4 regions of the Dactylosporangium salmoneum genome follow, and region 3 is predicted to be linked to each of the others. Evidence: riboswitches for the same ligand, from Rfam matches in the RefSeq annotation. Region 3 holds a riboswitch; each other region holds the start of a gene.
The links. Region 3 has a riboswitch for cobalamin ahead of ABD352_RS49405 (VWA domain-containing protein). Riboswitches for the same ligand answer to the same signal wherever they lie in the genome.
Positions count from the first base shown of each region.

Region 1: linked by a shared signal. The riboswitch ahead of ABD352_RS00100 (peptidase) and the one ahead of ABD352_RS49405 (VWA domain-containing protein) in region 3 are both predicted to bind cobalamin.
Region 2: linked by a shared signal. The riboswitch ahead of cobN (cobaltochelatase subunit CobN) and the one ahead of ABD352_RS49405 (VWA domain-containing protein) in region 3 are both predicted to bind cobalamin.
Region 4: linked by a shared signal. The riboswitch ahead of metE (5-methyltetrahydropteroyltriglutamate--homocysteine S-methyltransferase) and the one ahead of ABD352_RS49405 (VWA domain-containing protein) in region 3 are both predicted to bind cobalamin.

Region 1 covers NZ_BAAARV010000001.1:20,841-25,575, forward strand. Annotated here, with positions in the region: gene ABD352_RS00090 (cell wall anchor protein) at 1-287, opposite strand, end outside; gene ABD352_RS00095 (hypothetical protein) at 352-828, opposite strand; gene ABD352_RS00100 (peptidase) at 855-1,895, opposite strand; cobalamin riboswitch at 1,986-2,134, opposite strand; gene ABD352_RS00105 (SLAC1 family transporter) at 2,282-3,259, shown strand; gene ABD352_RS00110 (hypothetical protein) at 3,564-4,016, shown strand; gene ABD352_RS00115 (hypothetical protein) at 4,324-4,530, opposite strand.
Region 2 covers NZ_BAAARV010000085.1:66,604-71,338, forward strand. Annotated here, with positions in the region: gene cobN (cobaltochelatase subunit CobN) at 1-2,689, opposite strand, end outside; cobalamin riboswitch at 2,731-2,872, opposite strand; gene ABD352_RS43255 (precorrin-3B synthase) at 2,915-3,916, shown strand; gene ABD352_RS43260 (precorrin-8X methylmutase) at 3,913-4,533, shown strand; gene ABD352_RS43265 (precorrin-2 C(20)-methyltransferase) at 4,530-4,735, shown strand, end outside.
Region 3 covers NZ_BAAARV010000104.1:7,002-11,736, reverse strand. Annotated here, with positions in the region: gene ABD352_RS49415 (hypothetical protein) at 1-603, opposite strand, end outside; gene ABD352_RS49410 (hypothetical protein) at 669-1,547, opposite strand; cobalamin riboswitch at 1,649-1,775, shown strand; gene ABD352_RS49405 (VWA domain-containing protein) at 1,853-3,889, shown strand; gene cobO (cob(I)yrinic acid a,c-diamide adenosyltransferase) at 3,891-4,493, shown strand; gene ABD352_RS49395 (cobyrinic acid a,c-diamide synthase CobB) at 4,487-4,735, shown strand, end outside.
Region 4 covers NZ_BAAARV010000103.1:5,959-10,693, reverse strand. Annotated here, with positions in the region: gene metE (5-methyltetrahydropteroyltriglutamate--homocysteine S-methyltransferase) at 1-2,102, opposite strand, end outside; cobalamin riboswitch at 2,243-2,451, opposite strand; gene ABD352_RS49280 (ribonucleotide-diphosphate reductase subunit beta) at 2,480-3,457, opposite strand; gene ABD352_RS49275 (ribonucleoside-diphosphate reductase subunit alpha) at 3,514-4,735, opposite strand, start outside.

The DNA.
Region 1 (4,735 bases), on a different contig from region 3:
AACGCGGCCGCGTTCGCGGCGACCCGGTCGGCGACCGTGTCCGCGGTGGCCGGGGCGACGCCGGTCGCCTTCAGGGCGAGCAGCGCGTCGATGGTCAGGCCGATGTCGGGCATGCCGAAGTTGGTCAGCACCCCGTCCTCGAGCTGGGTGGTGAGCCACGTCGCGGCGTTTTGGCCCGCGGCCAGGTGGGCGGGGCTCGGAGCGGCCACGGCGGTCACGGCGGCGACGCCGGTCACGACGGTGGCGGCGAGCGCGGCGGCGGTGGCGCGGTACGTGCGGGGACGCATGAGGGGCCTTCCGATGGGGCCCGGTGCGGCGCCGCGGACGTGGCACCACACCGGGCCGGGGGCGTCAGGGAGCGGTGATGGAGGGCTGCTGGCCGGAGCCGAAGCGCCAGCCCTCGACGGTGCCGATGGCCGGGTTGTACGACGACGCGCCGCTCGAGCTGTAGGTCCATGCGCCGCCGGGGGTGGCGTGCCAGTACGACCAGTACGCCGTGGCCGGCGGGGTGTTGACGCACGGCTCGGTCGCCGCGGTGGGCATGCCGTTGATCCGGCACACGAACGCCAGGCCCCACCGCTGGGTGCCGGCGACGGTGAACCCGGACCCGGTCAGGGCCGCGAGGCCGGTGGCCGGGTCGCCGGCGTAGCAGCCGGTGACCACGCCGCCGCCGAGGGAACCGAAGTCGACCACGACCGTCACGCCCGTCCCGGGGGAGCAGGCGGCGGCGTGCGCCGCGAGGGGAGCCGGCTCGGCGAGCACGAGCGCGCCGACGGCGGCGAGCGAAGCGAGGGCGGTGGACAGCGTGCGTCGCAGGGCGGACGTCATCGTTCCTCCAGTGTGGACGGTGGCGGTCACGGGCAGGCGAGCACCGGCGCGGCGGGCCTGGACCCGGCCGCGGTCAGCGTGGCGAGGCCGGCGCCGGTGAGGCCGGGCACCGCCTGGGCGGTGGCCCGCACGGCCGTGGCGGGGTCGAAACCGGCCGGGGTGTAGGCGATCGCGCCGCGGTTCGGGGCCGGGTCCGTGCAGCGCACCTGCAGGGTGAGCAGGAAGCCGCGGGCCTTGAGCCAGGCGAGGGGGCGCCCGGCGACGGCGAGGGCCTGTGCGGCCAGGCCGGTGCTGTTGGCGTTCACGGTGCCGGCGCCGTCGGTGAACGACCCGTCGCCCGCCTGCACCGACACCAGCCACGCGATCGCCGGGGCGGCGTCGGCCGGGCGGTGTGCGGCGAGGAGCGCCTGCACCGCGAGGGCGGTGGCGTCGACGTCACTGGCGCAGGTGGGCTGGTCGAAGTAGAGCGGGTAGCCGCCGTCCGGGCAGCGGGTGCCGGCCAGGTAGGCCGCGCCCGTGGCGGGCGCTCCGGCCGGGGTGCGGCTCAGGGCGAGCAGCGCGAATGCCTGGGTGAACTGGTTGCTGTAGTCGCCGAACGCGGACCGGTCGGAGAACCGGCCCGACGGCGCCTGCAGCCCGCGCAGCCGGGCGACGAGGTCGACGCCGCCGAACGCGGCCGGGTTGCCGCCGCGGATCTGCACGGCGAGGGCCAGTTTGGCGGTGGCGCCCGCGTAGGCCTCGGTGCCGTCGCCGATGTACCCGGTAAGGACCTCCGGCCGGGCCAGCCACGCGGTCGCCCTGGCCGCGCTGGCGCCGGCGACCTTGGTCGCCGCGAACGCGAGGATCGCGTCGATGGTGAGGCCCTGGTCGGGGTAGGCGACGCCGTCGAAGACGACCTCGAACCGCTCCCCGTCGACCATCTGCCGGGCCAGCCATCCGGAGGCGGCGGCGGGCCGGTCGAGCGTCGGCGTGCTGGCGGCCGCCGGGGTGGCGGCGAGGGTGGTCAGCGCGAGGGCGGCGAGCGCCCCGGCGAGCAGGGTTCGTACGCGGTGCCGGTGGACAGCCATGTGGGCGGGCCTCTCCGGCCCTGGCAGTCGAGAGAAACCGGGAGCACGCCCGGTGGCTCCGACCCGTGGGCCACGACGGGTAGGGAGGTGCAGGAACCACGCACGCGGACGGGTACTCGGGCTCACGACGAGCGTCAAGGTGCTCGTCGCCTACCGTTGCGGGCCAGCGCCGGATTTCGACCGGACTTCCCCCATCAACGCACGGCTATGTTGTTGTGACCGTCAGTCTGTCGATGCGATGCGCCGCCGTCAATCCCACCCGCCGGCTTGTGGCGATCGCGACACGCGGGCCGGCCGGGCCGAGCGGCGCGGATAGGCGCGGGATACCGGGACGATTTCGGGTAGACACGCCCAGCCCGACTGTCGAACCTTTCGTGGGGGACCGCATGAGCACGCCGACGACCGGCTCGCACGCCGGTATCACCCCGAACCTCTTCGGCATCGCGTACGGTCTGGCCGGCCTCGCGGTCGGCTGGCGGTACGCCGCGCAGGTGGGGCTGGCCCCGGCGCTCGTGTCCGACATCCTGTTCGTCATCACGGCCCTGGTCTGGCTGGCGCTGCTGGCCGGCTACGTCGCGCAGGTGCCGCGCCGGCCCGGGGGCTGGCGCGGCGAACTGGCTCACCCGGTGATGGGGCCGTTCGTGTCGCTGATCCCGATCGTCGGCATGCTCCTCGCGATCGGCCTGCTGCCGGACAGCCCGGCCGCCGGCCGCTGGCTGCTGGGGGTGTTCACCGTCATCACGATCGCCCTGGCCGGCTGGATGACCGGCCAGTGGATCATCGAGGGCATCCAGCCGGAGCACCTGCACCCCGGGTACGTGCTGCCCGCCGTCGCGGGCGGCCTCATCGCGGCGATCGGCGCCGCCCTGGCCGGCTGGTCCGGCCTGGCCCAGACGTTCTTCGGCCTCGGCCTGGTGTCGTGGCTGGTCCTCGAGGCGATCATCGTGTCCCGGCTGTACCTGCGGGGGCTGCTGCCCGCGCCGATGCGCCCGACCCTGGCGATCGAGGTGGCACCGCCCGCCCTCGCCGGCCTGGCCTACCTGGCCGTCACGCACGGCACGGTCGACGCCGTCGCCTACGCGCTGGGCGGGTACACGCTACTCGCGGTCATCGTCCAGCTACGGCTCCTCGGGTTGTACCGCAAGCTGTCCTTCTCGCTCGGATTCTGGGCGTTCGCCTTCCCGTACGCCGCCGTCGCCACCTTCACGCTGCACTGGATCGACTACGCACGCGCGCCCGGGTACCGGATCTGGTCCTGGATCGTCATCCTGGCGATCAGCGCGTTCATCGCCGGCCTGGCCGTCAAATCGGCCCTCGTCGCCGGCCACCGGATCCCGCGGCGGCGCCTGCGCCTGACGCACTGACGCTGCGGTGGCGCCTGCGCTTGGCCCGCTGGCGCTGCGGTGGCGCCTGCGCTTGGCCCGCTGGCGCTGCGGTGGCGCCTGCGCTTGGCCCGCTGGCGCTGCGGTGGCGCCTGCGCTTGGCCCGCTGGCGCTGCGGTGGCGCCTGCGCTTGGCCCGCTGACGCTGCGGTGGCGCCTGCGTCTGGCCCGCTGACGCTGCGGTGGCGCCTGCGCTTGGCCCGCTGACGCTGCGGTGGCGCCTGCGCCTGGCCCGCTGACGCCGCGGCGGCGTTGGAGCGCAGCGCCCCGCCGGGAACAATGCCCGGATGGAGCTGCGTCCCGAACTCTGCCCGCCGCCGGTCGCACCCGAGCGCGTGGCCGAGCTGTGTGCCGCCATCGAAACCATCGAAGAGCTGCTGGAACGCGGCGAGCCGGCGGACGCCGCGATCGCCGCGTTCAACGCCGGAACCGGCCATGGCTACGCCACCGACGACTTCCGCACGTACTGGACGTCGCGCGACGTCGAGGACTTCGCGCTTGAGGCCGCCCGGCCGGCATTTCCGAAGGTCGCCGACGTCACCCGCGACGAGCTGATCGAGATTGTCGGCCGGATACAGGCGGCCGGCGACGACGTGGACTACTACGTGCTCCTGCTGATCACCAACGTCCCGCACCCTCGGGTCACCGACCTGATCTTTCATCCGCCGGCGGAGCTGGCCGACGCGTCACCCGAGGCCGTCGTCGATGCGGCGCTGAGCTACCGCCCGATTGCGCTGTGACGGGGCGCGGGGCGAGGCCCGGCCGGAAAACCGGGCCCGGAGCCGAGGCCGTCATCGACGTGGCGCTGAGCTACCGGCCGATTGCGCTGTGACGGGACGCGGGGGGAGGGTCGGCCGGGAAACCGGGCCCGCACCCGAGGCTGTCATTGACGTGGCGCTGAGCTACCGGCCGATTGCGCTGTGACAGGACGCGGGGCGAAGGCCCGGCCGGGAACCGGGCCTCGCTCAATCGGCAATGCGGACATCCGGATCTGCGGCCCGATGTCACGGTCAGTAACCGAGCGTCGCGGCCGCGGTGTTCTGTGGCTCAGTAACCGATCGCCGCGGCCGCCGTGTTCTGCAGCTCGGTGGCCGTCGCCGCGGCCGCGTACAGGGCCGGGGCGCCGCGCGGCGACACGCGGAAGAGGATGCCGTACAGCGTCACCGCGTCCAGGTAGATCGCGGCGTCATTCGGGTGCTTGCCGTCGGAGACGATGAGGTACGAGGTGCCGTGGGCGGCGATCTCGGGAACCACGCCGTCGCGGTCCACGCGCTGGCCCAGCGCGTCCCGGTGTTGCCGTCGACGGCGTTCTTGGCCGGCAGCCCCGTGCTCTCGGCCGACGACGCGGTGGCCGGCTTGTTCTGGGACAGGATGGTGTCGCTGGCGGCTTCGGCGGGTGGCACGGTGAGCGCGACGTATGTGGCGAGCACGACGAGCAGGCCGGCCCCGGCGGTCGCGA
Region 2 (4,735 bases), on a different contig from region 3:
CGTCGCGGAAGAAGCCGCTGATGCGCATGGTCACGTCGATGCGCGGGCGGCCCAGCTCGGGCAGGCCGACGAGCTCCAGGCGGCTGACCCGGCGGGAGGCGTCGTCCCAGACCGGGCGGACGCCGAGCAGGGCGAGGGCCTCGGCGATGTCGTCGCCGGCGGTACGCATGGCGCTGGTGCCCCACATGGACAGCCCGACGGAGCGGGGCCAGTCGCCGTGGTCGGCCCGGTACCGCGCCAGGAGCGAGTCGGCCATCGCCTGGCCGGTCTCCCACGCGAGGCGGCTCGGGACCGCCTTCGGGTCGACCGAGTAGAAGTTGCGGCCGGTCGGCAGGACGTTGATGAGCCCGCGCAGGGGCGAGCCGCTGGGGCCGGCCGGGACGTAGCCGCCGTCGAGCGCGTGCAGGACCATCGTGAGCTCGTCGGTGGTCCTCGCCAGCCGGGGAATGATCTCGGCGGCGGCGAACCGCAGTACCCGTACAACTTCCGGATTTTCCGACAGATCCGAGATGTCCGACGCATCCCAGTCGCGGGCCTCCATGGCCTCGACCAGCGCCCGGGCGCGCGCCTCCGCGTCGTCCACGGAGAGCCGCGATCCGGACATCTCGTCCAGGCCCAGGGCCTCCCGCAGGCCCGGCAGCGCCGCGACCTGGCCGCCCCACATCTGCCGGGCGCGGAGCATGGCCAGGACGAGGTCGACGCGCGCGGGCCCGGTCGGGGCCTGGCCCAGGATGTGCAGCCCGTCGCGGATCTGCACGTCCTTGACCTCACACAGCCAGCCGTCGACGTGCAGCAGGAAGTCGTCGAACTCGGCGTCGTGCGGCCGGTCGGCCAGGCCCAGGTCGTGGTCGAGGCGGGCGGCCTGGATCAGGGTCCAGATCTGGGCCCGGATGGCCGGCAGCTTGGCCGGGTCGAGCGCGGCGATCGTGGCGTGCTCGTCGAGCAGCTGCTCCAGGCGGGCGATGTCGCCGTAGGTGTCGGCCCGGGCCATCGGCGGGACCAGGTGGTCGACGAGGGTGGCGTGGGCCCGGCGCTTGGCCTGGGTGCCCTCGCCGGGGTCGTTGACCAGGAACGGGTAGACCAGCGGCAGGTTGCCCAGGGCCGCGTCGGCGCCGCAGCCGGCCGACATGCCGACCGTCTTGCCCGGCAGCCACTCCAGGTTGCCGTGCTTGCCGACGTGGACGACCGCGTGGGCGCCGAACTCGTCGGCCAGCCAGCGGTACGCGGCCAGGTAGTGGTGGCTCGGCGGCAGGTCGGGGTCGTGGTAGATGGCGACCGGGTTCTCGCCGAAGCCGCGCGGCGGCTGGACCATGACCACGACGTTGCCGCGGCGCAGGGCGGCGAGCACGATGTCGCCGGTGGCCGGGTCGACGAAGAGCTCGCCCGGGGCCGGGCCCCAGTGCTGCTCCATGCCGGCCCGCAGGTCCTCGGGCAGGGTGGCGAACCAGGCGGCGTACCGCTCGGCCGAGATCCGGACCGGGTTGCCGCTCAGCTGCTCCTCGGTGAGCCAGTTGACGTCCTGGCCGCCGGCCGCGATGAGCTCGTGGATGAGCGCGTCGCCCTCGGCCGGGAAGCCCTCGCCGAGGTCGTACCCGCGTTCGGTCAACGCGGCGAGCAGCCGCACGACGCTGGCCGGGGTGTCCAGGCCGACGGCGTTGCCGATGCGGGAGTGCTTGGTCGGGTACGCGCTGAGCATGACCACGATCCGCTTGTCCGCGTTGGCCAGGCCGCGCAGCCGGGCGTGGGCGGCGGCGATCCCGGCCACCCGCCCCGCCCGCTCGGGGTCGGCGACGTAGACGGTGAGGCCGTCCTCGTCGATCTCCTTGAACGAGAACGGCACGGTGATGATCCGGCCGTCGAACTCCGGGATGGCGACCTGCGTGGCGGTGTCCAGCGGCGAGAGCCCGTCGTCGCTGCCGTCCCAGCCCTCGCGGCTGCTGGTCAGGCACAGGCCCTGCAGAATCGGCACGTCGAGGGCGGCCAGGGCGCCGACGTCCCAGGCCTCGTCCTCGCCGCCGGCCTGGGCGTCGGCCGGGCGGGTGCCGCCGGCCGCGAGCACGGTGACGACGAGCGCGTCGGCCCGGCGCAGCGTGTCGAGCAGCTCCGGCGGGGCGGTGCGCAGGGAGGCGGCGAAGACCGGCAGCGCGTTGGCGCCCTCGGCCTCGATCGCGTCGCACAGCCGCTCGACGAACGCGGTGTTGCCGGACACGTGGTGGGCCCGGTAGTAGATGACCGCCACCGTCGGGCCGCCGGTCGCGGCCGCCTCGCGCTCGAGCACGCCCCAGGCCGGCGTCTCCACCGGCGGGGCGAAGCCGTGGCCGGTCAGCAGCACGGTGTCGGACAGGAACCGGTGCAGCTCGGCGAGGTTGGCCGGGCCGCCGAAGGCGAGGTAGGCGTGGGCCTGGGCGGCGAGGCCGGCCGGCACCGTGGAGTGGCTCATCAGCTCGGCGTCGGGGGCCTGCTCGCCGCCGAGGATCACCACCGGGCGGCCGGTGGCCAGGAGCGCGTCGAGGCCGTCGGCCCAGTCGCGGTACGCCCCGAGGAAGCGCACGACGATCAGCTCGGCGCCCTCGGCCAGCCCCGGCAGGTCCTCCACGGCGGTGCGGGACGGGTTGGCCAGCCGGTATTCGGCGCCGCTCGCGCGGGCGCTGAGCAGGTCGGTGTCGGACGTCGACAGCAGCAGGATCACGCCGGGGTCCTCCCTCGGGGTCCGCGCCCCAAGTCGGTGGGTGGGTTCCGGCGGCGGAGGAGTTCCTGACTTCCGGATCGGCGCTGGAGGCTCGTTCCCGGTCACAGTGGCGGGACCGCCCCGGACTCGCACCGGGTTCCTCCACACGTCGCCGTTGCTGTGTACAGCGTCGCCAACTCTCCTTGACCGGCCGCCGCCGAGTCAAGCGCAGGTAGTATCCGCCCCGTGCAGCCTCCCAGCGAACGCGACGCCCCCGACCGGTGCCCCGGCGCCGTGCAGGTGCACGCCGCCGCGGACGGCGGCCTGGCCCGGGTCCGGCTGCCCGGCGGGCTGCTCACCGCGGATCAGCTGGGCGTGCTGCGGGCCGCCGCGGCCGAGCTGGGCGACCCGGTGCTGGAGCTCACCTCGCGGGCGAACGTGCAGGTCCGCGGCCTGCGCCCGGGCGCGGAGATCGAGCTGGGCGAGCGGCTGGCGGCGGCCGGGCTCCTGCCGTCGGCGACCCACGAGCGGGTGCGCAACATCATCGCCAGCCCGCTCGGCGATGTGCGAGGGCTCGTCCGCGAGTTCGACGCGTTGCTGTGCGCGACACCCGCGCTGGCCGACCTGCCAGGGCGGTTCCTGGCCACGATCGACGACGGGCGCGGGGACGTGACGCCGCTGCTCGGGGACGTGGGGCTGCACGGCGGCCGCCTGGTGCTCGCGGGTCTGCCGACCACCGCCACCGGGGGCGCGTCCTTGCTGGTGGCGGCCGCTCTGGCATTCCTGGCCGAGCGGGTCGCGCAGGAGTCGCAGGCGTGGCGGCTGGCCGAGCTGCGCGACGGTCCGGCGCGGGTGGCCCACCGGCTGCGCGCTTCCGTCGACCTGTGCGATCTGCCCGTGTTCGCCGGTCCGCCGCCAGGGGTTGTCGTGCCGCTCGGGCTCCTCACGCCCGCATTGCGGTTCGAGGATGCCGCGAAGGAGATCATTGTCACGCCTTGGCGGACCGTCGTGCTGCCGGGCGTACCGATGCCGGATTCTGATCCCTCTCCGTGGACCGGGGTGACGGCGTGCGCCGGGCGGCCGGGCTGCGCCAAGGCACTGGCCGATGTCCGCGCGGACGCCCGGCCGCGGGACCCCGGCGGACTTCCGGTCCACTGGGCCGGCTGCGAGCGGCGCTGCGGCGCGCCGAAGGGAAGGCACGTGGAGATGGTGGCGACGCCGCAGGGGTACCGGAGCGCGGTCGTATGACGGACTACATCCGCGACGGCGCGGAGATCTACCGCCGCTCGTTCGCCACGATCCGGGCCGAGGCCGACCTGTCCGCGCTGCCTGCCGACGTGGCCCAGGTGACCGTGCGCATGATCCACGCCTGCGGGATGGTGGACCTGCCGGCCGACGTCGGGCACTCCCCCGGCGTGGTCGCCGCCGCCCGGGCCGCGCTGCGGGCCGGTGCGCCGATCCTCTGCGACGCCGAGATGGTCGCCTCCGGGGTCACCCGCGCCCGGCTCCCCCGGGACAACGAGGTCATCTGCACGCTGCGGGATCCGGGTGTACCGCAGCTCGCCGCGCGCCTCGCCACCACCCGCAGCGCGGCGGCGCTCGAGCTGTGGCGGGGCCGCCTCGACGGCGCCGTCGTGGCCATCGGCAACGCCCCGACCGCGCTCTTCCGGCTGCTGGAGATGGTCGCCGAGGGCGCCGGCCGCCCGGCCGCGGTGCTCGGCATCCCGGTCGGCTTCATCGGCGCCGCCGAGTCGAAACTGGCCCTGGCCGGGTCGGACCTGGAGTACCTGGTCGTGCACGGCCGCCGGGGCGGCAGCGCGATGACGGCCGCCGCCGTCAACGCGATCGCGGACGAGAAGGAATGACCACAGTGGACAGCGGGAGCCTCTACGGCGTCGGGCTCGGCCCCGGCGACCCCGAGCTGGTGACGGTCAAGGCGGCCCGGATCGTCGCCGCCGCCCCGGTGGTGGCCTACCACAGCGCCCGCCACGGCCGCAGCATCGCCCGCACGATCGCCGCGCCGTACCTGCGCCCGGAGCAGATCGAGGAGGCCCTCGTCTACCCGGT
Region 3 (4,735 bases):
GTACGACACGACCAGGCCGGACGGGCCGCCGGAGACCGTGACCTGCACGTTGGTGACCGTCCCCTGCGCGTGGAAGTTCAGCTGCGACCAGACCGGCGTGGCCTTCGGCACCGTGATGGCGGTGGTCTTCTGCACGACGGCGTCGCCGGTGAGCGAGATGGTGGCGATGGTGGCGAGGGCGCTGCCGGAGTGCTGGACGCCGGTGCAGGTCGTCGCGCCGGCGTTCTTGGTGGTGTACGAGTAGTTGAGCGTCAGCGGCACCACGCCGATCAGGGTGTTCTGCGGCAGGGTGAGGTTGAACGCGGCGTAGTCCATGCGGCCCGTGGCGAGCGCGTCGCCCTTGGACAGCGACGAGTAGGTGCCGGTGTTCGACGGGTACTTCACCGTCACGCCGGTGGCGCTCGCGGTGATCTTGACGTCGCAGACGTCGCCGGCCGACGCCCACATGGTGCTGACCCAGCCGGTCTGGCCGGGCAGCATCGAGGCCAGGACCGGGGAGACGAGGCCGAAGTCCTGCACGGCCGCCGAGGCCGGGGCCGCGGCGGGGACGATGGCGGCCGCGCCGGCGGCGACGGCGAGGGCGATGGAGGCAGAGCGGCGCATCGGAGGGGTCCTTCCCGGATGTTTGTGTCGCCAGGGCAGATCGGCGGCCCGTGCGCGTGGTTGAGCTAGCCGGTGAGCGCTATCCAGGTGTCGTACTGGTGCACCGCGATTCCCGCGAACGCCGGGTACCGCTGCGCCGCCGAGTCCACCGCCGCGAGCGTCCTGTGCAGCTGGGTGGCGGTGGAGCCGTGGAAGCTGCAGTACGCGCAGTCGCCCAGCGGCTGCGTCTCCGCGCCCAGGCGGACCGGCTTGGCCACCTTCCCGGCCCGGCGCAGCAGGTCGTCGGCCACCCCGACCATGGAGTTGGCCCCGGTGGCGGTGTTGCGGTAGCTCATCACCGTGACGCCGTCGACGCGGGCCAGCACCGCGTCGGCGAGGTTGCCCCCGCCGCTCGGCACCGCGACCGTGGGCAGCCAGAACGGCACGTCCAGCTCCAGCGGCAGGTCCGTGGCCGAGGAGACCCGGTCCAGCAGCGTGAGGAACCGCGGTACCAGTGCGGCCTGGTCCGTGTTCCAGGCGGGCAGCAGGTAGGGCTCCACGTCCATGTGCAGGCCGTGGAACAGGCCCGTGGCCGACGCGCCCTCGGCCCAGGCCAGCGCGGTCGCGTGGTCGGTGGTCCAGTCCGGCTCGCCGCCGAGCGCGTCGAGCGCGATCCCGGCCGCGTCGCACAGTTGCTGCAGCTCGCGCAGGCGGGCCAGGTCGGCCTCGCCGGCCGCGGGGTCGTAGTAGGCGAACAGCGCCCGCACCCCGTTGGCCGTGGCCCAGTCCACCACGGGCCGCGGGTCGTCGCGCTCCCACAGCCACATCGCCCGGGTGCCCGGCGGGGCGACCGCGGTCTCCGGGGCGAGCGTCGGCAGGCGCAGGGGAGTGGCGGCGATCAGCGCGATCGCCACCAGCAGGAGGCAGGCCACCGCCTGGGCGGCCAGGTCCGGCCAGCGCCGCATGCCCGTCCCATCGGCAGCGGCGGGCGGATCGTGAGGGTCACACCTCGTCACGTTGACGGTACTGGGGCCGGTGGGACACGATGACCGGAAGCGGTATGCGGAGGAACCCGGTGCGATTCCGGGACGGTCCCGCCACTGTGACCGGGGAGTCGTCCCCCAGCGCACGGGCCACGGCCGGATCACGGCCGGAAGGCCGGGGGCCGGCGGCGATCCGGGAGTCAGGAGACTCCGGCCGCTGTCGCTGCAGCCAACCCTGCAGTCCCAGCCACCTCGCGGGCGCGGACCCGCCGAAGGGAAGTGTGCCCGTGACCCCGCCGTACCCGTTCTCGGCCGTCGTCGGCCTGGCCGACCTGCGCCTGGCGCTGCTGCTCACCGCCGTGTCGCCGGCCATCGGCGGCGTGCTCGTGCGCGGCGAGAAGGGCACCGCCAAGTCCACCGTCGTGCGGGCGCTGGCCGCGCTGCTGCCCGAGGTCGACGTCGTCACCGGCTGCCGCTTCGCCTGCGACCCGGCCGCGCCCGACGCCGAGTGCCCCGACGGCCCGCACCTGCCGGGAGGCGGCGCCGCGCGGCGCCGCTCCGCCCTCGTCGAGCTGCCGGTCGGCGCCACCGAGGACCGGGTCGTGGGCACCCTGGACCTGCAGCGCGCCCTCGGCGACGGGGTGAAGGCCTACGAGCCGGGCCTGCTGGCCGCCGCCCACCGGGGCGTACTCTACGTCGACGAGGTCAACCTGCTGCCCGACCACCTCGTCGACCTGCTCCTCGACGCCGCCGCCATGGGCCGCGCGCACGTGGAGCGCGACGGCGTGTCGGTCAAGCACGCCGCCCGGTTCCTGCTCGTCGGCACCATGAACCCCGAGGAGGGCGAGCCCCGCCCTCAGCTGGTCGACCGCTTCGGGCTGGTCGTCGGGGTGGCCGCCCCGCAGGAGGCGCCGCCGCGGGCAGAGGTGGTCCGCCGCCGGCTGGCCTACGAGGCCGACCCGGCCGCGTTCGCCGCCCGCTACGTCGAGGCCGACGCCGAGCTCGCCGCCCGCATCGCCACAGCCCGGGGCCGCCTCGGCGCGGTGTCCCTGCCCGACCGGGAGCTGGATCGGATCGCGCGGATCTGCCTGGCGTACCGCGTGGACGGCCTCCGGGCCGACATCGTCGTCGCGCGGACCGCGGTGGCCCTGGCCGCGTGGCACGGCCGGACCGTGGTCACGAAGGACGACGTGCGCGACGCGGCGCGGCTCGCCCTGCCGCACCGCCGCCGCCGGGATCCGCTGGACCCGCCGGGTGCCGACAAAGACCGTTTGGAAGAGGTACTGAACGCAGAGGCCAACCCGGACGAGCCCGACGACGATCCCGGCCCGGACAACGGCGGCGGCGGTCCGGACGGCCCCGGCGACGGCCCCGGCGACGGAGGCCCCGACGGCGCGGAGAGCGGGCCAGACGTCGACGACGGCTCCCAGCCCGGCCCACCGCCCCCTAGCCCCTCGCCGAATGCCGATCTTCCGGACGAATTCGACGCGCAGGGCAAATCGGATTCGTCCGACTCGTACCCTGCGGAGGGCGGAGAGGGGGAACCCGGGCAGCGGGTCGAGGCGCCCGGTGCGCTGGCGTTCGCGGGGTTGCCGTACAAGCCGAAGCTCCTCAGCATCGCCGGGCGGGCCAACCGCCAGGCGGGCGCGCACGCCGGCCGCCGCTCGCCCGCCGTCTCCCGGCACGGGCGGGTCGTGCGCAGCCGCGCCCCGCTCGGCGGCAAGCTCACCAGCCTCCACGTCCCGGACACGGTCCGGGCGGCGGCGCTGCGCGGCGCCCGGCGCGCCGAGGCCAGGGACGTGCGCGAGGCGGTCAAGGTCGGCCGCGAGGCCAACCTCGTGCTGTTCGTCGTCGACGCGTCCGGCTCCATGGCCGCCCGCCAGCGGATGAGCGTGGTGAAGACCGCCATCCTGTCGTTGCTGCGCGACGCGTACCAGCGGCGGGACAAGGTCGGGATGATCAGCTTCCGGCAGCACGACGCGGCGCTCGTCCTGGAGCCCACCGCCAGCCACGAGGTCGGCGTCCTGCGCCTCGCCGAGCTGCGCACCGGGGGCCGCACCCCGCTGGCCGCCGGTCTGCGCCAGGCCGCCCGGACCCTGCACGGCGAGCGGCGCCGCGATGCCCGCCGCCGGCCGCTGCTCGTCGTGGTCACCGACGGGCGATCGACCAGCGGGCCCGACCCGCTGAGCGTGGTACCGCTGCTGGCCGGGGTGCCCGCCGTCGTCGTCGACTGCGAGTCCGGCCCGATCCGCCTCGGCCTCGCGCGCCGCCTCGCCGCCGCGCTCGACGCCGACTGCATTCCGCTGTCGAGCCTGGGAGCCTGAGTTGCCGCAGGGAAGAGTCGAGAACGTGCCCGACGACGGGCTCACCACCCGCCAGCGCCGCCGCCAGCACGTGCTGGCCGTGCACACCGGGCAGGGCAAGGGCAAGTCCACGGCGGCGTTCGGCATGGCGCTGCGCGCGTGGAGCGCCGGCTGGCCCATCGCCGTGTTCCAGTTCGTGAAGAGCCCGAAGTGGAAGGTCGGCGAGGAGACGGCCCTGCGCGCGCTCGGCGAGACCGGCAAGGGCGGCAGCGTCGTGTGGCACAAGATGGGCGAGGGCTGGTCCTGGATCCAGCGGCCCGGCACCGAGCGCGACCACGCCGCCGAGGCCGCCGAGGGCTGGGAGCAGATCAAGCGCGACCTCGCCGCCGAGGCGTACCGCTTCTACGTCCTCGACGAGTTCACGTACCCGATCAAGTGGGGCTGGGTCGACATCGCCGACGTCGTGGAGACGCTGCGCGAGCGTCCCGGCAACCAGCACGTCGTCGTCACGGGCCGCGACGCCCATCCCGACCTGGTCGACCTCGCCGACCTCGTCACCGACATGACGAAGGTCAAGCATCCGATGGACGCCGGGCGAAAAGGCCAGCAGGGCATCGAGTGGTAGCAAGGATCGTCATCGCGGCGCCCGCCTCCGGCCACGGCAAGACCACCGTCGCCACCGGGCTGCTCGCCGCGTTCGCCGCCCGGGGCGAGAAGGTCGCACCATTCAAGGTCGGTCCCGACTACATCGACCCCGGCTACCACGCGCTCGCCGCCGGCCGCCCGGGCCGCAACCTCGACCCGGTGCTCGTCGGCGAGGACCTCGTCGCGCCGCTGTTCGCCCACGGCGCGGCCGGCGCCGACCTG
Region 4 (4,735 bases), on a different contig from region 3:
TCGGCCGGGACGGCGGCGACGGCACGGCGCAACGCGTCGGTGATCTCGGCCTGCCGCGGTATCCGCGGCGAGTGGATGTCGTAGACGCCCGGCCCGATGCCCCGCGCGAAGCCGGCGGCGCCCAGGTCGTCGAGGATCTCCATCTTCGAGCGCGACGCCTCGATGCTCGTGACGTCGGCGTCGAGGGCGGCGATGGCCGGCAGGAACTCGCCGAGCTCGGAGTAGCAAAGGTGGGTGTGGATCTGCGTGGCGTCGGCGACGCCGCTGGTGGCGAGCCGGAACGCCTCGACCGCCCAGGTGAGGTACACCCGCTGCTCGGTCTTGCGCGGCGGCAGCAGCTCACGCAATGCCGGCTCGTCGACCTGGATGACGCGGATGCCGGCCATCTCGAGGTCGTGGCACTCGTCGCGCAGGGCGAGGGCGACCTGCCGGGCTGTGTCGGCCAAGGGTTGGTCGGCGCGCACGAACGACCGGGCGAGGAGCGTGACCGGGCCGGTGAGCATGCCCTTGACCGGCCGGTCGGTGAGCGACTGGGCGTAGGTGGACCACGCGACGGTCATCGGACCGGGACGGGCGACGTCACCGTGCAGGATCGGCGGGCGGACGCAGCGGGAGCCGTAGGACTGGACCCAGCCGTGCTCGGTGGCGGCGAAGCCGGTCAGCTGCTCGCCGAAGTACTGCACCATGTCGTTGCGCTCCGGCTCGCCGTGCACCAGCACGTCCAGGCCCAGCCGCTCCTGGAAGCGGATCACGTGCTCGACCTCGGCCCGCATCCGCTCGGCGTAGCCGGCCGGGTCGAGACGCCCCGCACGCCTGTCGGCCCGGGCCTGGCGCAGCTGGTCGGTCTGCGGGAACGAGCCGACGGTGGTGGTCGGCAGCTCGGGCAGGCGGAGCCGGGCCTGCTGGGCGACGGCGCGCTGCGGGTACGGGCCACGGGAGGTGTGCTCCGGTCGCAACGCCTCCAGGCGGGCCCGGACGGCGTCGTCGCGCCAGGCGGCCGGCGCCGGGCCGGGCCGCGCCGGCAGCGTGGCGACGCCGTCGCGCAGCGCCCTGCCGAGCAGGACGACCTCGTCGACCTTCTGGCGGGCGAACGCCAGCCGGGCTCTCACCTGTGCGTCCAGCGAGGTCTCGGCGGCAAGGTCGGCCGGCACGTGCAGCAGCGAGCACGAGCTGGACACGACCACGTCGTCGGCGAGGCCCTTGAGCTGCGCGCCGATCGCGGCCGCGGCCCGCAGGTCGGTGCGCCAGACGTTGCGGCCGTCGACGAGCCCGGCGACGATGGTCTTGCCGGGGATCGGCCCGCAGGCGGCAAGCCGGCGAAGGCCGCCGGGGCCGGCCACCAGGTCCAGGCCGACCGCCTCGACCGGCGTGCGCAGCAGCGCCGGCAGGGCGTCGCCGAGGTCGCCGAAGTACGAGGCGACGAACATCCGCGGCCGGCGTGGCAGGCCGCCGAGGTAGGTGTAGGTGGCGCGCAGCGCGTCGATCTCGGCCTGGGTGCGGTCGGCGCAGTAGGCGGGCTCGTCCAGCTGCACCCAGGGCACGCCGGCGTCGCCGAGGCTGGTGAGCAGGTCCGCATAGGCGGTCACGAGGTCGCCGAGCCGGCCGAACGGGTTGTCGCCCTTGGCCAGGAGCAGGAAGGTGGCCGGGCCGATGAGCACCGGGCGGGTGGTGACGCCGAGGGCGAGGGCCTCCGCATACTCGCCGAGGATCTTCTCCGGTTCGGCCGCGAACACGGTATCCGGGCCGATCTCCGGCACCAGGTAGTGGTAGTTCGTGTTGAACCACTTGGTCAGCTCCATGGCCGGCTCTTCGGCGGTGCCCCGGGCCATGGCGAAGGAGGTGTCCAGCGGGGACAGCCCGAGGCGGCGGAACCGGTCCGGGATCGCACCGACGGCGACGGCGGCGTCGAGCACCTGGTCGTAGTACGAGGACGTGTTCGACGGCACCGCGGTGAGCCCGGCCCGGTGCAGGTCGCGCCAGACGTCGGCGCGCAGGCCGGCCGCGGTGCGCTCCAGCTGGCCGGCGTCGATGCGGCCGGCCCAGTACGCCTCGACGGCCTGCTTGAGCTCGCGGTCCGGCCCGATGCGCGGGTAGCCGAGCACGGTGCTCGATCCGAAGGGCGTGTAGCACGGCTGACGTTCCTTCCCTCGAGGTGGTCGACGGCCACCAGCAGGAAAGGACGGCACGGCACAGCGCCGCGCTCGCCCGGCCAGCCCGCGCAGCCGTCGGCGGCGTGCACGGGGCCGTGCACGCGGTGCGGGCAGGTCTTCGGACTCGCAGGCGCCGTGCTCGTGCCTACCGGCCGTCGCTTCCCAGGCCTTGCGGCCCAGTGCTTCGTTGACGGCTTTCGTTCCCACTCACCGCTGCGGGGCAGTCCCGGACTCCCACCGGGTTCCCTCTTGCGACGCCCGGCCCTTGCGGGCCGGGCGTACCAGCACTGCCATCCATCGTATGGGCCGCGTCGAACGGAGGGAAACGGTCAGAACTCGTCGTCGAAGGTGACCGTGCCGGTGACGCCGACCTGGTAGGCCGAGACCCGCCGTTCGAAGAAGTTCGACAGCTCCTGGACGTCCTGCAGCTCCATGAACGCGAACGGATTGCGGCTGCCGTACATCGGCGCGATGCCCAGCACGGCCAGCCGCCGGTCGGCGACGTGCTGCAGGTACTCGCGCATGTCCGTCAGCGACATCCCGGAGACGCCCTGCTCGAGCAGGTCGGCGGCGAACTGGACCTCACAGTCGACGGCCTCGGCCAGCATCTGCTGGACCTGGCGCTCCATCTCGGCGTCGAACAGGTCCGGCTCCTCGGCCCGCACGGTGTCCACGACGTCGAAGGCGAACGCCATGTGCATCGACTCGTCGCGGAACACCCAGTTGGTGCCCGAGGCGAGGCCGTGCAGCAGTCCGCGGGAGCGTAGGTAGTACACGTAGGCGAAGGCGCCGTAGAAGAACAGGCCCTCGATGCAGGCGGCGAAGCAGATCAGGTTGAGCAGGAAGGCGCGGCGGTCGTCGCGGGTCTTGAGCTCACGCAGCTCGAAGATCGAGTTGATCCACTTGAAGCAGAACTCGGCCTTGCGCCGGATCGACGGAATGTTCTCGACCGCGGCGAACGCCTCGAACCGCTCCCGCTCGTCGGGCACGTAGGTGTCGAGGAGGTTGAGGTAGAACTGGACGTGCACCGCCTCCTCGAACAGCTGCCGCGACAGGTAGAGCCGGCCCTCCGGGGAGTTCACGTGCTGGTACAGGTTCAGCACCAGGTTGTTGGCGACGATCGTGTCGCCGGTGGCGAAGAACGCGACCAGCCGGGACACGAGGTGCCGCTCGGCCGGCGACAGCTTCGGCAGGTCGGCGAGGTCGGAGTGCAGATCGACCTCCTCGACGGTCCAGGTGTTCTTGATGGCGTCCTTGAACCGGTCGAAGAACTGCGGGTACCGCATCGGCCGCAGCGTCAGGTCCATGCCCGGGTCGAGCAGCAGGGGCCGCACGTCGGCGGTGCGGGGTTCGGGGATGGTGGTCACTGGCAGGCCTCACACGATTCGGGGTTTTCCAGGGAGCAGGCGACGGCTTCGGTCGGGGCGATGAGCGAGACGGCCGGGGTGACGGACACGGTGGCCTGCTGAATCCGGGTGGCCGGGCGGGAGCGCAGGTAGTACGTGGTCTTCAGGCCGGACTTCCAGGCGTGCAGGTACATCGAGGACAGCTTGCCGATCGTCGGGGCGCTCATGAACAGGTTGAGCGACTGCGACTGGTCGATGTACGGCGCGCGGGCGGCGGCGAGGTCGATGAGCGCCCGCTGCGGCAGCTCCCACGCCGTGCGGTACAGCTCCCGGACGTCCACCGGCAGCTCGGCGATGCCCTGCACGGAGCCCTCGGCCCGCTTGACCTGCTCGCGGATCGCCGCGGTCCACAGCCCGCGGGCCTTGAGCTCCCGCACGAGATAGGTGTTGATCTGCAGGAACTCCCCCGACATCGTCTCGCGCTTGAACAGGTTGGACACCTGCGGCTCGATGCACTCGTAGCACCCGGCGATCGAGGCGATCGTGGCGGTCGGGGCGATCGCGACGAGCAGCGAGTTGCGCAGCCCGTGCTCGGCGACGCGGGCCCGCAGGGCCGTCCACCGCTCATCCGCGGCCGGTTCGGCGCCCCACAGGTCGGGGTGCAGCACGCCGCCGGCGGCGCGGGTTTCGGCGAACGCCGGATGCGGGCCGAACCGCTCGGCGAGGCCGGCCGAGGTCTCCAGGGCGGTGAGCAGGACCTCCTCCTGCACGCGGGTGGACAGCTCGCGCGCCCCGGCCGAGTCGAACGGCAGCCGCAGCGTGAAGAACGCGTCCTGCAGGCCCATGAGCCCGAGGCCGACCGGCCGCCAGCGCGGGTTGGACGCGGCCGCCTGCGCCGAGGGGTAGTAGTTGATGTCGATGACCCGGTCGAGGAAGACGACGGCGGTGCGCACCGTCTCGCGCAGCCGCTCCCAGTCGACGCCCTCGGCGGTGACGTGCGCGCCGAGGTTGATCGAGCCGAGGTTGCACACCGCGGTCTCCTCGTCGCTGTTCACCTCGAGGATCTCGGTGCACAGGTTCGACAGGTGGATCGTGTTGCCCGGCGCCCCGGTCTGGTTGGACAGCGCGTTGGAGCGGTCCTTGAAGGTCATCCAGCCGTTGCCGGTCTGGGCCAGGGTGCGCATCATCTTGCCGTACAGCTCGCGGGCCTTGACGGTCCGCACGGCATGCTTCTCCGCG